DNA from 2 places in the Sediminicoccus sp. KRV36 genome. Region 2 is predicted to be linked to the other one. Evidence: riboswitches for the same ligand, from Rfam matches in the RefSeq annotation. Region 2 holds a riboswitch; the other holds the start of a gene.
What was found. A riboswitch is a leader RNA that binds a small molecule or an ion and turns the genes downstream of it on or off. The one in region 2 is predicted to bind thiamine pyrophosphate.

Region 1 (5,710 bases), 1.9 Mb from region 2:
AGTCGAACGCGGCAGCTTCAACGGCGCCGTGGCGCTGATCGCCCGCAACGGCCAGGTCATCCACCACGAAGCCTATGGCCACCAGGACAATGCGCGCCGCGTGCCGATGACGCGCGAGGCGATTTTCCTCCTCGCCTCGATGACCAAGCCGCTCACCAGCGTCGCCGCCATGATGCTCATCGAGGAGGGCCGCATGAAGATCGGCGACCCGATCACGCAATGGCTGCCGGAGCTGCGGGAGTTGAAGGTGCTGACCGCGCAGGGCGAGGTGCCGCTGGCGCGCCCCATCACGGTGCAGGATCTGCTGCGGCATTCCTCGGGCTTCGTCTATGCGGCCTCCTCGCCCTTCCCGCGCATCCGCGAGATGTATGAGGAGCACGACATCGAATCCCGCCGCGCCCCGGTGCCGGGCGATGAGATGCTGCGCCGCCTGGGAACCATCCCGCTCGCCTTCCAGCCGGGGGCGCAATTCTTCTACTCGATCAGCACGGATGTGCTCGGCCTGCTGCTGCAACGCGTGGCGGGCCAGCCGCTGGACCGGCTGATCGCCGATCGCATCACCGGGCCGCTCGGCATGACGGATACGGTCTGGTGGGTGGACCCGGCACGGCGTTCGCGCGTGGCCGAGAGCATCACCTCAGACCCACTCTCCGCCTCCATGTGGCAGAGCTACCGCATCGAGCAGAACCCAGTGCCGGCCGGGCATTTCAAGGGCGGTGCGGGCATGGTGGGCACCAGCGCCGATTACCACCGCTTCGCGCAGATGATCGCCAATGGCGGCACGCTGGAAGGCAAGCGCTACCTCTCCACCCCCACGGTGAACTGGATGCTCTCCGACCATATGGGCAGCATGGGCGGCACGCCGGCCGCCAGCACCGGGCCTGGCTATGGCTTCGGGCTGGGCTTCGCGATCCGGCGCGAGCAGGGCATCGCCGTCGCACCGGGCTCGCCCGGGGATGCGATGTGGGCGGGCGCCTGGGGCACCAGCTTCACCATTGACCGGGCGGAAAAGCTCGTCGGCGTCTTCATGGCACAGGGGCCGTCCAGCCGGACGCATACGCGGATGGTGTTCAAGAACCTGGTCTATGGCGCCATGGTGGAGAGCCTGCGCGGCTGAACTTGCGGCGCAGCGTTTCAGGGCCATTTCGCCTGTATTCGAGGAGATGACCGATGGTCCTGAAACTGATCTGCGCCCAGGTGATGCTGACGAAACTGGCGGTGCGCGGCGCCTTTACGGCGGGTGCCGTGGCCGGCACCGCCGGGGTGATTGGGCTTTGCGCGCTTCGTCAGGCGGTGAAGAAGGCAAGGGGCGCTGCCCCTTGAACCCCGGCAAAGGACTTGTCCTTTGCAATCCGCGCTACTGAGGCCAGGGCGCGCTACTCGCCCGCCGGGACTGGGGGCAGGTAGATCTGGCCGCCATTGCTGCGGAAATCCTGGCTCTTTTGCGCCATCGCCGCCTCCCGCACCTCCTGGCTGATTTTCATCGAGCAGAATTTCGGCCCGCACATCGAGCAGAAATGCGCGAGCTTGGCGCCCTCGGCAGGCAGGGTCTGGTCGTGGAATTTCTCGGCCGTCTCGGGGTCCAGGCCCAGGTTGAACTGATCCCGCCAGCGAAATTCGAAGCGCGCACGGGAGAGCGCGTCATCGCGCAATTGCGCCGCCGGATGCCCCTTGGCCAAATCCGCCGCATGCGCCGCGATCTTGTAGGTGATCACACCCGTCTTCACGTCATCACGATCCGGCAGGCCCAGATGTTCCTTGGGTGTGACGTAGCAAAGCATGGCGCAGCCGAACCAGCCGATCATCGCCGCACCAATGCCGCTCGTGATGTGGTCATAACCCGGCGCGATATCGGTCGTGAGTGGCCCGAGCGTGTAGAAGGGCGCCTCGCCGCAGGCCTTGAGCTGCTTTTCCATGTTCACCTTGATCTTGTGCATCGGCACATGGCCGGGGCCCTCGATCATCACCTGCACATCCTGCTTCCAGGCGACCTGGGTGAGCTCGCCCAGCGTCTCCAGCTCGGCGAATTGCGCGGCATCATTGGCGTCGGCGATGGAGCCGGGGCGCAAGCCATCCCCCAACGAGAAGGACACGTCATAGGCGCGCATGATCTCGCAAATTTCGGAAAAATGCTCGTAGAGGAAGCTCTCCTTGTGATGCGAGAGGCACCACTTCGCCATGATGGAACCGCCGCGTGACACGATCCCCGTCACCCGCTCCGCCGTCAGTGGCACATAGGCCAGGCGCACCCCGGCATGGATGGTGAAGTAGTCCACCCCCTGCTCGGCCTGCTCGATCAGCGTGTCGCGGAAGATCTCCCAGGTGAGCTCCTCGGCGCGGCCCTCCACCTTCTCCAGCGCCTGGTAGATCGGCACGGTGCCGATGGGCACGGGCGAGTTGCGAAGGATCCATTCGCGTGTGGTGTGGATGTTCCGTCCGGTGCTGAGGTCCATCACATTGTCGGCGCCCCAGCGGATGGCCCAGACGAGCTTGTCCACTTCCTCCGCGACGGACGAGGACACCGCGGAATTGCCGATATTGGCGTTGATCTTCACCAGGAAGTTGCGGCCGATGATCATCGGCTCGCTCTCGGGGTGGTTGATGTTCGCGGGGATGATGGCGCGGCCGCGGGCAATCTCGCTGCGCACGAATTCCGGCGTGACATGATCCGGGATTTCCGCGCCGAAGCTCTGCCCATCGCGCGGCTTGCCCAGGCCGGCGGCGCGGCCAAGATTCTCGCGGATGGCGACGTATTCCATCTCGGGCGTGATGATGCCGGCCCGCGCATAGGCCAACTGCGTGACGGCGCGGCCCGGCTTGGCCCGCAGCGGCATGCGCCCAGCGCGATCGAACAACGGAACGCGCCGCGCTTCGCCGGGCTTGAGGCCGTCATCCTCGGGCTTCTGCGCACGGCCCGCGATGGCCTCCACATCGCCACGCGCCGTGATCCAGTCTTGCCGATGCGGGGCCAGGCCACGGCCGATATCGGTCCGCACCGCGGCATCGGTATAGGGGCCGGAGGTGTCATAGACGCGCAAAGGCGGCTCCCCGCCCGAGACGGAGATCTGCCGCATGGCGACGCGGATTCCGGGATGGATCTGTCCCGCCACATGGATTTTCTGGCTGGCGGGCAAGGGACCCGTGGTGATGGCGGGGTGTTGCGGTGGCAGATTGTCAGGCATTTTTGATCTCCCTCGAAAAATTACACGAAGGAAGGTGACGCCCAAGCCTCGAAAACCGGCGCCCTTTGCCCATCCCTTCGCCGGCATGACCCGGATCAGGTTCGAAGGGTCACCGCGTCGCTCGCGGAATCTCAGCCCTGCGGAAGGGGCTCCCCTTGGATGGGTGGATGCTGCGTCAGCCGGCGCGGCTTGTCAAAACTTCTCGACCCAGGGGCGCAAGGCCATCTCGCTGCTCCAGGCCGAGCGCGGCTGCGCCAGCACATGCAGATAGGCATCGGCGATGGCGTCCGGGTCGAGCAGCGAATCAGCCCCTGGCGCGGCCACGCGCGTGGCCGAGGCGATGCCGCCATCAATCACGAAATGGCAGATATGGATGTTCTTGGGGTGCAACTCCCGCGCCATGCTCTCGGCGAGGCCGCGCAGCGCGAATTTGCCCATGGCGAAGGGGGCTGATTCCGGAAAGCCCTTCACCCCGGCCGAGGCGCCGGTGAAGAAGATGGTGCCGCGCCCCGCCGCCAACATGCGGCTGGCCGCCTGTTGCGCGGCCAGGAAAGCCCCGAAGGCGCAGACTTCCAGCGTGCGGCGCACCTGCTCGGGGTCGAGGGAGGCCACCGGGCCGCGCACACGGAAGCTCGGGTTATAGATCACCAGGGATGGCGTCCGCCCCGCCGCGTCCAACCCGGCAAACAGCGCCGCTACACCCTCGACATCGGCTGCATCGCAGGCGTGCAGCGTGGCACGAGTTTCAGTGGCGAGTGGTGCCAGCTTATCCGTGTTGCGCGCGGCCAGCGCCAAATCCCAGCCAGCGGCAGAGAGCTTGCGCGCGAGCGAAGCCGAGAGGCCTGAGCCGGCGCCGATGATGAGGGCCGTCTCAGTCATGCCCATAAAGGCGCTTAGCCTCCGCAGCACTCACCAGCCCATCCGCCACGTCACGCGCGACCAGCGCGGGGTCACGCTCCTTCGGGTCGCCCATGCCGCCGCCACCGGGCAGCAGCAGCAGCAAATGCCGCCCCTTCGGGATCACCTGGAAGCCCTTGGTGCGCAGCACCGTGCCATTCGCATCATCCAGCCCGACCCAGCCACCAGCGCCCATGCCGCCGCCGAAGCGGCCCTTGGGTGGGTTGGCCACGCGGTCAAAGATCGCGTTCACGGCAAATTCCGCGTTCTTCTTCGCGCCGATCTCCATGATCTGCCCGAAGCCGCCGCGCGTGCGGCCAGCGCCTGCGGAATCCGGGCGCAACTCCTTCCGCCAGAAGATCACGGGCGCCACGTTTTCCGTGGCTTCCACCGGCATGGTCCGCACGCCCGAGGGGAAGGCGATGCCGTCCAGCCCATCCTTCGTCGGGCGCGCGCCGGTGCCGCCGGAATTGAAGGTGATGATCTCGAAATCCTCCACCTCCGCCTCCTGGCCGCTCACCTGGGAACCACCGCGCAAGGGCGGGTTCCACAGGGCCGAGGAGCCTTCGGCATTCACCCGGTCCGGCACGGCCTGGCCGAGGCAGCCCATCATCAGATCCGGAATCAACTGCCCGATGACGTGCCGCACACTGACCGGATAGGGCCGTGGCGCGTTGAGGATGCAGCCTTCGGGAATCTCCATCCGGAACGGCAGAAGGCTCGCCCAGTTATTGGGGATTTCCGGCGCGATCACGCATTTCAGGCCAAAGCAGGCATAGGCGCGGCAATAGGCCGGCGGCACATTGATGCCGCGCGTGGAAAGCCCACTCGTGCCGGCGAAATCCACGATGATCTCCCCCGCCTCGGCCCGCAGCGCGGCATGCAGCGTGACCGGCGCCTCATAGCCATCCGAGCGGATTTCGGAATGCCAGATGACGCCCTGCGGCAGCTTCGCGATCTCGGCCTTGGTGGCCGCCATGCTGCTGTCGAAGATGAAGGCGGCGAGGTCGTCCAGCGCCTCCATCCGGTATTCATCCATCATCTCGACCAGGCGCTTGGCGCCCGCGTCGTTGCAGGCACAAAGCGAGTAGATATCGCCTTCCAGCTCCACCGGCGTGCGGGAACCCACGCGGATAAAGTCGAAAAAGGTCTCGTTCGGCACGCCCTGGTCGAAGCATTTGACGATGGGGATGTAGAGCCCTTCCTCAAACACCGAGCGCCCCTCGGGCCCCATGCCGAGCCCGCCGATATCAATGATATGCGCGGTATTGGCGAAGAGGCCGACGATCTTGCCGCCGCGGAAGGCGGGGCTGACGACGGTGAGGTCATGCAGGTGGCCGGTGGCGAGCCAGGGGTCATTGGTGATGTAGTGATCACCCCGCTTCATCGTATGGGCCGGGAATTTCTTGAGGAAATGCCCCACCGCCTCCGCCATGGAATTCACATGGCCCGGCGTGCCGGTGACGGCCTGCGCCATCATCCGCCCTTCGAGGTCGAAGACCCCGGCCGAAAGATCACCCGCCTCGCGCACCGTGGTGCTGAAGGCGGTGCGGATCATGGTCTGCGCCTGCTCCTCGACCACCGCGATGAGGCGGTTCCATTGGATCTGGCGCTGGATTTTCTCGAGTGCG
Region 2 (5,710 bases):
TGGATGCACCAGTGGCTCGGCCTCGCCATCGTGGCGCTTCTTGCCGCCCATATCTGCGCCGTGATTTTCCATCAGGCGGTCCGGCGGGATGGGACGCTTATTCGGATGGTGTAGAGCGCAAGGCTTCAATTTCCGCAGCCAGCAACGCCGCATCCGGTTCGGCGATAAAGCGGGCGGGAGTTTCGACCGCCACCGCCAGCATCTGCTTGTAAAGGGCGCGCGGCACCTCCTCCGTGCCGAATTGCGCGAGATGCGCCGTCTGGAATTGCGCATCGAGCAACGTGAAGCCACCCAGCCGCAGCCGCGCCACCAGATGCACCAGCGCGATCTTGGAGGCATCATCTGCCCGGCTGAACATGCTCTCACCGAAAAACGCCCCGCCGAGCGAGACACCGTAGAGCCCGCCCACCAGGCGCTCCCCCTCCCAGGCCTCGATGGAATGCGCGTGCCCCTGGCCATGCAGCGCCAGGAACAAGGCGCGGATTTCGGCGTTGATCCAGCTATCGGTCGAGCTTGGCCGCGGCGCGGCGCATTCAGCGATCACCGCCGCGAAGGCGTGGTTGGCGGTGATCCGGTAAGGCGCCTGCCGGACCCGCCGCGCAAGTCGCCGCGAGAGATGAAAGCCCTCCAGCGGGATAACGCCCCGCTGCTCAGGATCGAGCCAGTAGAGCGTGCGGGCATCCCGGCTTTCCGCCATCGGAAACAGGCCAATGCGATAGGCCCGAAGCATGAGCTCAGGCGTGATTTCCATCTGCCGCCGCGACATCAGCGCGGCTCCATGACCGCTGGGCGCAGCGGCGGTAGAGAGGGCGGAACGGCGTTGGCCCAGGTTTGCACGCCCTCACCCTAGCAGCTTGTCTGCGCCGGATCGAAGCCCTCTCGTCCGGGCAAAAAATCTCCTGGGCGACGCATCCGGCATGGCAGGCCAATCGTAGCTCTGGGCAATCCAAGGATTCATCGATGGGACCGAACATCACCGTCACCCTGACAGGCCGCGTCCGGCCGGACCGGCGCAAGCATCTGCTCTCCGCCCTCCCGCGTTTCGCCGCTGCCGCACGCCGCCACCCGGGGTGCCTGGCCTTTGAATACAAGGTGGATAAGGCCGAACGCGAGGCACTGACCCTCATCGAAAGATGGGTCGATCCAGTGGCCGCGATGCATCACCTGGCGACCGATCGCACGCGGCGGTTCCTGGCCTTAACGCATGAATGCCTGGAGGCCCCACCCGCCATGACCACCGTCGCCGCGTTGGATTAGGCAGCATCCTGTTCAGAGGCCGCGCGCGACGAAACGCTCCAGCCAATGGATCGTGTAGTCGCCCGACTGGAACTCCGCATCGGCCATGATGCGGCGATGCAAGGGCAGCGTGGTCCGGATGCCATCCACCACCATCTCGTCCAGGGCGCGCTGCATGCGTGCAATCGCCTGAGGGCGCGTTGGCGCATGGACAATGAGCTTGGCGACCAGGCTGTCGTAATGCGAAGGCACGGAATACCCCGAATACAGCGCACTATCCACGCGCACGCCAAGCCCACCAGGCGCGTGATAGGTGGTCACCTTGCCAGGGGAGGGGGCGAAGGTTTCAGGATCCTCGGCGGTGACCCGGCATTCGATGGCATGGCCGTTGAACGTCACATCCTGCTGGCCGTAGCCCAGCTTCTCACCGGCCGCGATGCGGATTTGTTCCCGCACGAGATCCACGCCGCACAGCATCTCCGTCACCGGATGCTCCACCTGAAGCCGCGTGTTCATCTCAATGAAGGCGAATTGCCCATCCTGATACAGAAATTCCAGCGTACCGGCATTGCGATAGCCAATCTGCCTGAGGCCCGCCGTCACCTGCGCACCCAGCGCATCCCGCTCCGCACCGGTCAGCGCGGGTGACCCCGCCTCTTCCACAAGCTTCTGATGGCGGCGCTGCAAGGAGCAGTCGCGCTCGCCGAAATGCACGACATTGCCGTGGGTATCCGCCAGCACCTGCAACTCGATATGGCGCGGCCGATCGAGGTATTTTTCCATGTAGACGCTGTCATTGCCGAAGGCGGCCTTGGCTTCGGTGCGAGCCACCTGCCAAGCCTCTTCCAACTCCTCGGCCGAGCGCGCGACCTTCATGCCGCGCCCGCCGCCGCCGGCGGCCGCCTTGATCAGCACGGGGTATTTGATCACCTCGGCGACTGCGCGGGCCTCCTCAAAGCTTTCCAGCGCTCCGGGCGAGCCCGGCACCAGCGGCACATTGAGTTTACGCATCGCATCCTTGGCGGAGATCTTGTCTCCCATCATGTGGATGTGATCCGCGCTGGGTCCGATGAAGGTCAGGCCATGGGCTTCCACCATTTCGGCGAAACGCGCATTTTCAGAGAGAAAGCCATAGCCAGGGTGGATCGCATCGGCACCGGTAATGGCCGCGGCCGAGAGGATTGCCGCCACGTTCAGATAACTGTCGCGCGCCGAGGCAGGGCCGATGCAGACGCTCTCATCGGCCAGGCGCACATGCATGGCCGAGGCATCGGCTGTGCTATGGACGGCAACCGTGCGAATGCCCATTTCCTGACAGGCGCGATGCACCCGCAATGCGATTTCGCCGCGATTGGCGATCAGGATTTTCTTCAATGTCTGGCCCTCGGGTAGCGGGCGGCGGGAGCCATTGGCTACTCCACCAGCACCAGCGGTTCGCCATATTCGACGGGCGTGCCCGCATCCACCAGGATCCGCGTGACCGTGCCGGATCGTGTCGCCTTGATCTGGTTGAAGGTCTTCATCGCCTCGATCAGAAGGACGGTCTGCCCCTGGCTGACCTTGGCGCCGAGGCTGATGTAAGGCGCCGCCCCCGGCTCGGGTGAGAGGTAGGCGACACCCACCATCGGCGATGTCACCAGGCCCGGATGTTTCAGGTCGATCGCTTCTGGATCGGCCGGGGCGGCCGCAGGCGTTGCGGCCGGCATCGGCGCCTGCATGGGCATGGGTGTGGGCGCGGGCTGAGCCGCGTAGTAATTCGGCTGTGCTGCCGGAATGATCCGGGCGACCCGGATCCGCGAATCCTTCTCCGAGAGCTCGATCTCCGTCAGATCGGTTTCGCGGAGGATATCCGCCAGCTTGCGGATGGCGTCCGCGTCAAACTGAATGCCGCTGGTCATTCGTCTTCATCCTCATTTCCGCCAACGAGACTCGCCATCGCCTGCAGCGCGAGCGCATAGCCCGCTACGCCCAGGCCAGCGATCACGCCGGTGGCGGCCTTGGAGACCAGGCTGTGCTGCCGGAACTCCTCGCGCCGATGAATATTGGTGATATGGACCTCGATCACGGGAAGACCGACGGCGATCAGCGCGTCGAGAATGGCAACCGAGGTTGTGGTGTAGCCAGCAGGATTGATCACGATCCCGGCGGCACGCCCCCGGCACTCCTGAATCCAGGAGACCAATTCGCCCTCCATGTTGGACTGGCGAAAATCAATCGCAAGGCCGAGTTCCTCGGCCGCTTCGGCGCAGAGATTCTCAACATCATCCAGCGTCGCCGTGCCGTATTTCTCTGGCTCGCGCGTGCCCAGTGTATTGAGATTCGGGCCGTTGAAGACGGCGATGAGATTCATGGGTGTTCCGGATGGCCACAAAATACAGAAGTGTGTCGGGCTAGCATGCATGCCACTCCAGCGGCAAGCGCGGGCCCCGAAGCTGGCGGGGCCGTACCAGGCTGTGCCCGGGCGTCCATGATTGACCGCAAGCCCGCCCGCGACCTATGTTTCAGTCACCAAGGGGTGCCCTCATCCAAAGGGCTGAGATACCGCGGGGCTGCGGTGACCCTTCGAACCTGATCCGGGTCATGCCGGCGAAGGGATGGGCAGGGGACCGTTCGCCGGGCCTCGCCATCCACCCGTCCGGGCAAGGCTCCTCCATTGCTTCGGGATGACGCGCGCCATGTCCAGCCTCTTGGAACCAAATGATACCGGCCTGGCCCTGACGGTGAATGGCGAGCCATTGGCGGTTGCGCCAGGCAGCTCGGTTACAGATCTTCTGGCCAGGATCGGCCTCGCCGAACGAAAGGTTGCCGTCGAACGCAACCTGGAAATCGTGCCGCGTTCCCAATACACGACCACGCGCCTCGCCGATGGAGATGCCATCGAGATCGTGCATTTCATCGGGGGTGGCTGAGCCTTGACCGAAGACAGTTGGGAAGTCGCCGGCCGGCGCTTTCACTCTCGCCTCATCGTCGGAACGGGGCGCTACAAATCGCTGGAGGAGACCCGCGACAGCATTGCTGCCAGTGGGGCGGAGATCGTCACGGTTGCCGTGCGGCGGGTCAATCTGAGTGATCCCAACGCCCCCATGCTGCAGGATTTCGTGCCGCCAGACCGCTACACCTACCTGCCCAACACCGCCGGCTGCTTCACCGCGCAGGACGCCGTCCGCACATTGCGCCTGGCGCGCGAAGGGGGGGGCTGGAATCTGGTAAAGCTGGAAGTTCTGGGTCCTCCGCCCTTTCTCTACCCTGACATGGCCGCGACCTTCGAGGCGGCGGCGGCGTTGATCGGCGATGGCTTTGAAGTGATGGTCTATTGCGCCGATGACCCTGTGGCGGCCAAGCGGCTGGAGGAAATGGGCTGCGTGGCCATCATGCCGCTGGGCGCGCCGATCGGTTCCGGCATGGGTGTCGTGAATCCCTATATGATCCGCGCCATCAAGGCGGCAGCGCGGGTGCCCGTCCTGGTGGACGCAGGGATCGGCACGGCGAGCGAAGCGGCTTTCGCCATGGAGCTTGGCTGCGATGCCGTCTTGCTGAACAGCGCCATCGCCCACGCCCAGGATCCGGTGCGCATGGCAGGCGCGATGAAGCATGCCGTCATCGCCGGGCGGGCGGCCTTCCTCGCCGGGCGCATGCCACGCGACTACAGGGCGGATGCCTCAAGCCCCATGACGGGGCTCATCCGCTAGGTTAGCCTCCCCGCCAGCAGAGGGAGAGAACAGGATGGATCTCGGCATCAAGGGCCGCACAGCGATTGTCTGCGCGGCCTCCAAGGGGCTTGGACGCGGTTGCGCCTTTGCCTTGGCACGCGAAGGCGTTTCGCTGGTGATTTCGGCGCGCGGCAGCGATGCGCTGGAAGCCACCGCAGCGGCGATCCGCGCTGAGACCGGCGTCGCTGTCACCACCGTCCAGGGCGATGTGACGACCGAGGCCGGCCGGGCCGCGCTGCTCAGCGCCTGTCCCGAACCTGATATCCTGATCACCAATGCGGGCGGCCCGCCGCAGGGTGAGTTTTCGCAATTCGAGTTGGACGATTGGCGCCGCGCCGTGGAAGCGAACATGCTGACGCCCATCGCGCTGATCCGCGCTGTATTGCCGGCGATGAATGCGCGACGCTTTGGGCGCGTGCTGAACATCACCAGCTATTCGGTGAAGATGCCGATCGGCCGGCTGGAGCTCTCCAATGGTGCGCGGGCCGGCCTCACCGGCGCCCTGGCTTCGCTGGCGCGCCGGGTGGCGGCCAATAACGTGACGATCAACCATCTTTTGCCAGGCCCTTTCGACACGGATCGCGTGCGCGGCAATTGGAATGTGGTGGCCAAGGGCGGCGGGGCGGACGTGGCGGAGCTGGAACGCCGTGCCGTGGCCGGAATTCCGGCCGGGCGGCTCGGAACGGCCGAGGAGTTCGGCGCCTTCGCCGCCTTCCTTTGCTCGGCGCATGCGGGCTTCACCACGGGGCAAAGCATCCTGCTGG

Region 1: another riboswitch for thiamine pyrophosphate. It lies ahead of thiC (phosphomethylpyrimidine synthase ThiC); the one in region 2 lies ahead of thiS (sulfur carrier protein ThiS).

Annotation. Positions count from the first base shown of each region.
Region 1 covers NZ_CP085081.1:1,581,527-1,587,236, reverse strand. The annotation lists gene LHU95_RS07160 (serine hydrolase domain-containing protein) at 1-1,117, shown strand, start outside; gene LHU95_RS07155 (hypothetical protein) at 1,171-1,323, shown strand; gene thiC (phosphomethylpyrimidine synthase ThiC) at 1,377-3,182, opposite strand; TPP riboswitch at 3,238-3,348, opposite strand; gene LHU95_RS07145 (SDR family NAD(P)-dependent oxidoreductase) at 3,375-4,061, opposite strand; gene LHU95_RS07140 (hydantoinase B/oxoprolinase family protein) at 4,054-5,710, opposite strand, start outside.
Region 2 covers NZ_CP085081.1:4,603,134-4,608,843, forward strand. The annotation lists gene LHU95_RS21890 (cytochrome b/b6 domain-containing protein) at 1-114, shown strand, start outside; gene aat (leucyl/phenylalanyl-tRNA--protein transferase) at 98-766, opposite strand; gene LHU95_RS21900 (antibiotic biosynthesis monooxygenase) at 961-1,257, shown strand; gene accC (acetyl-CoA carboxylase biotin carboxylase subunit) at 1,270-2,610, opposite strand; gene accB (acetyl-CoA carboxylase biotin carboxyl carrier protein) at 2,649-3,134, opposite strand; gene aroQ (type II 3-dehydroquinate dehydratase) at 3,131-3,586, opposite strand; TPP riboswitch at 3,738-3,848, shown strand; partial or broken gene thiS (sulfur carrier protein ThiS) at 3,945-4,925, shown strand; gene LHU95_RS21930 (SDR family oxidoreductase) at 4,960-5,710, shown strand, end outside.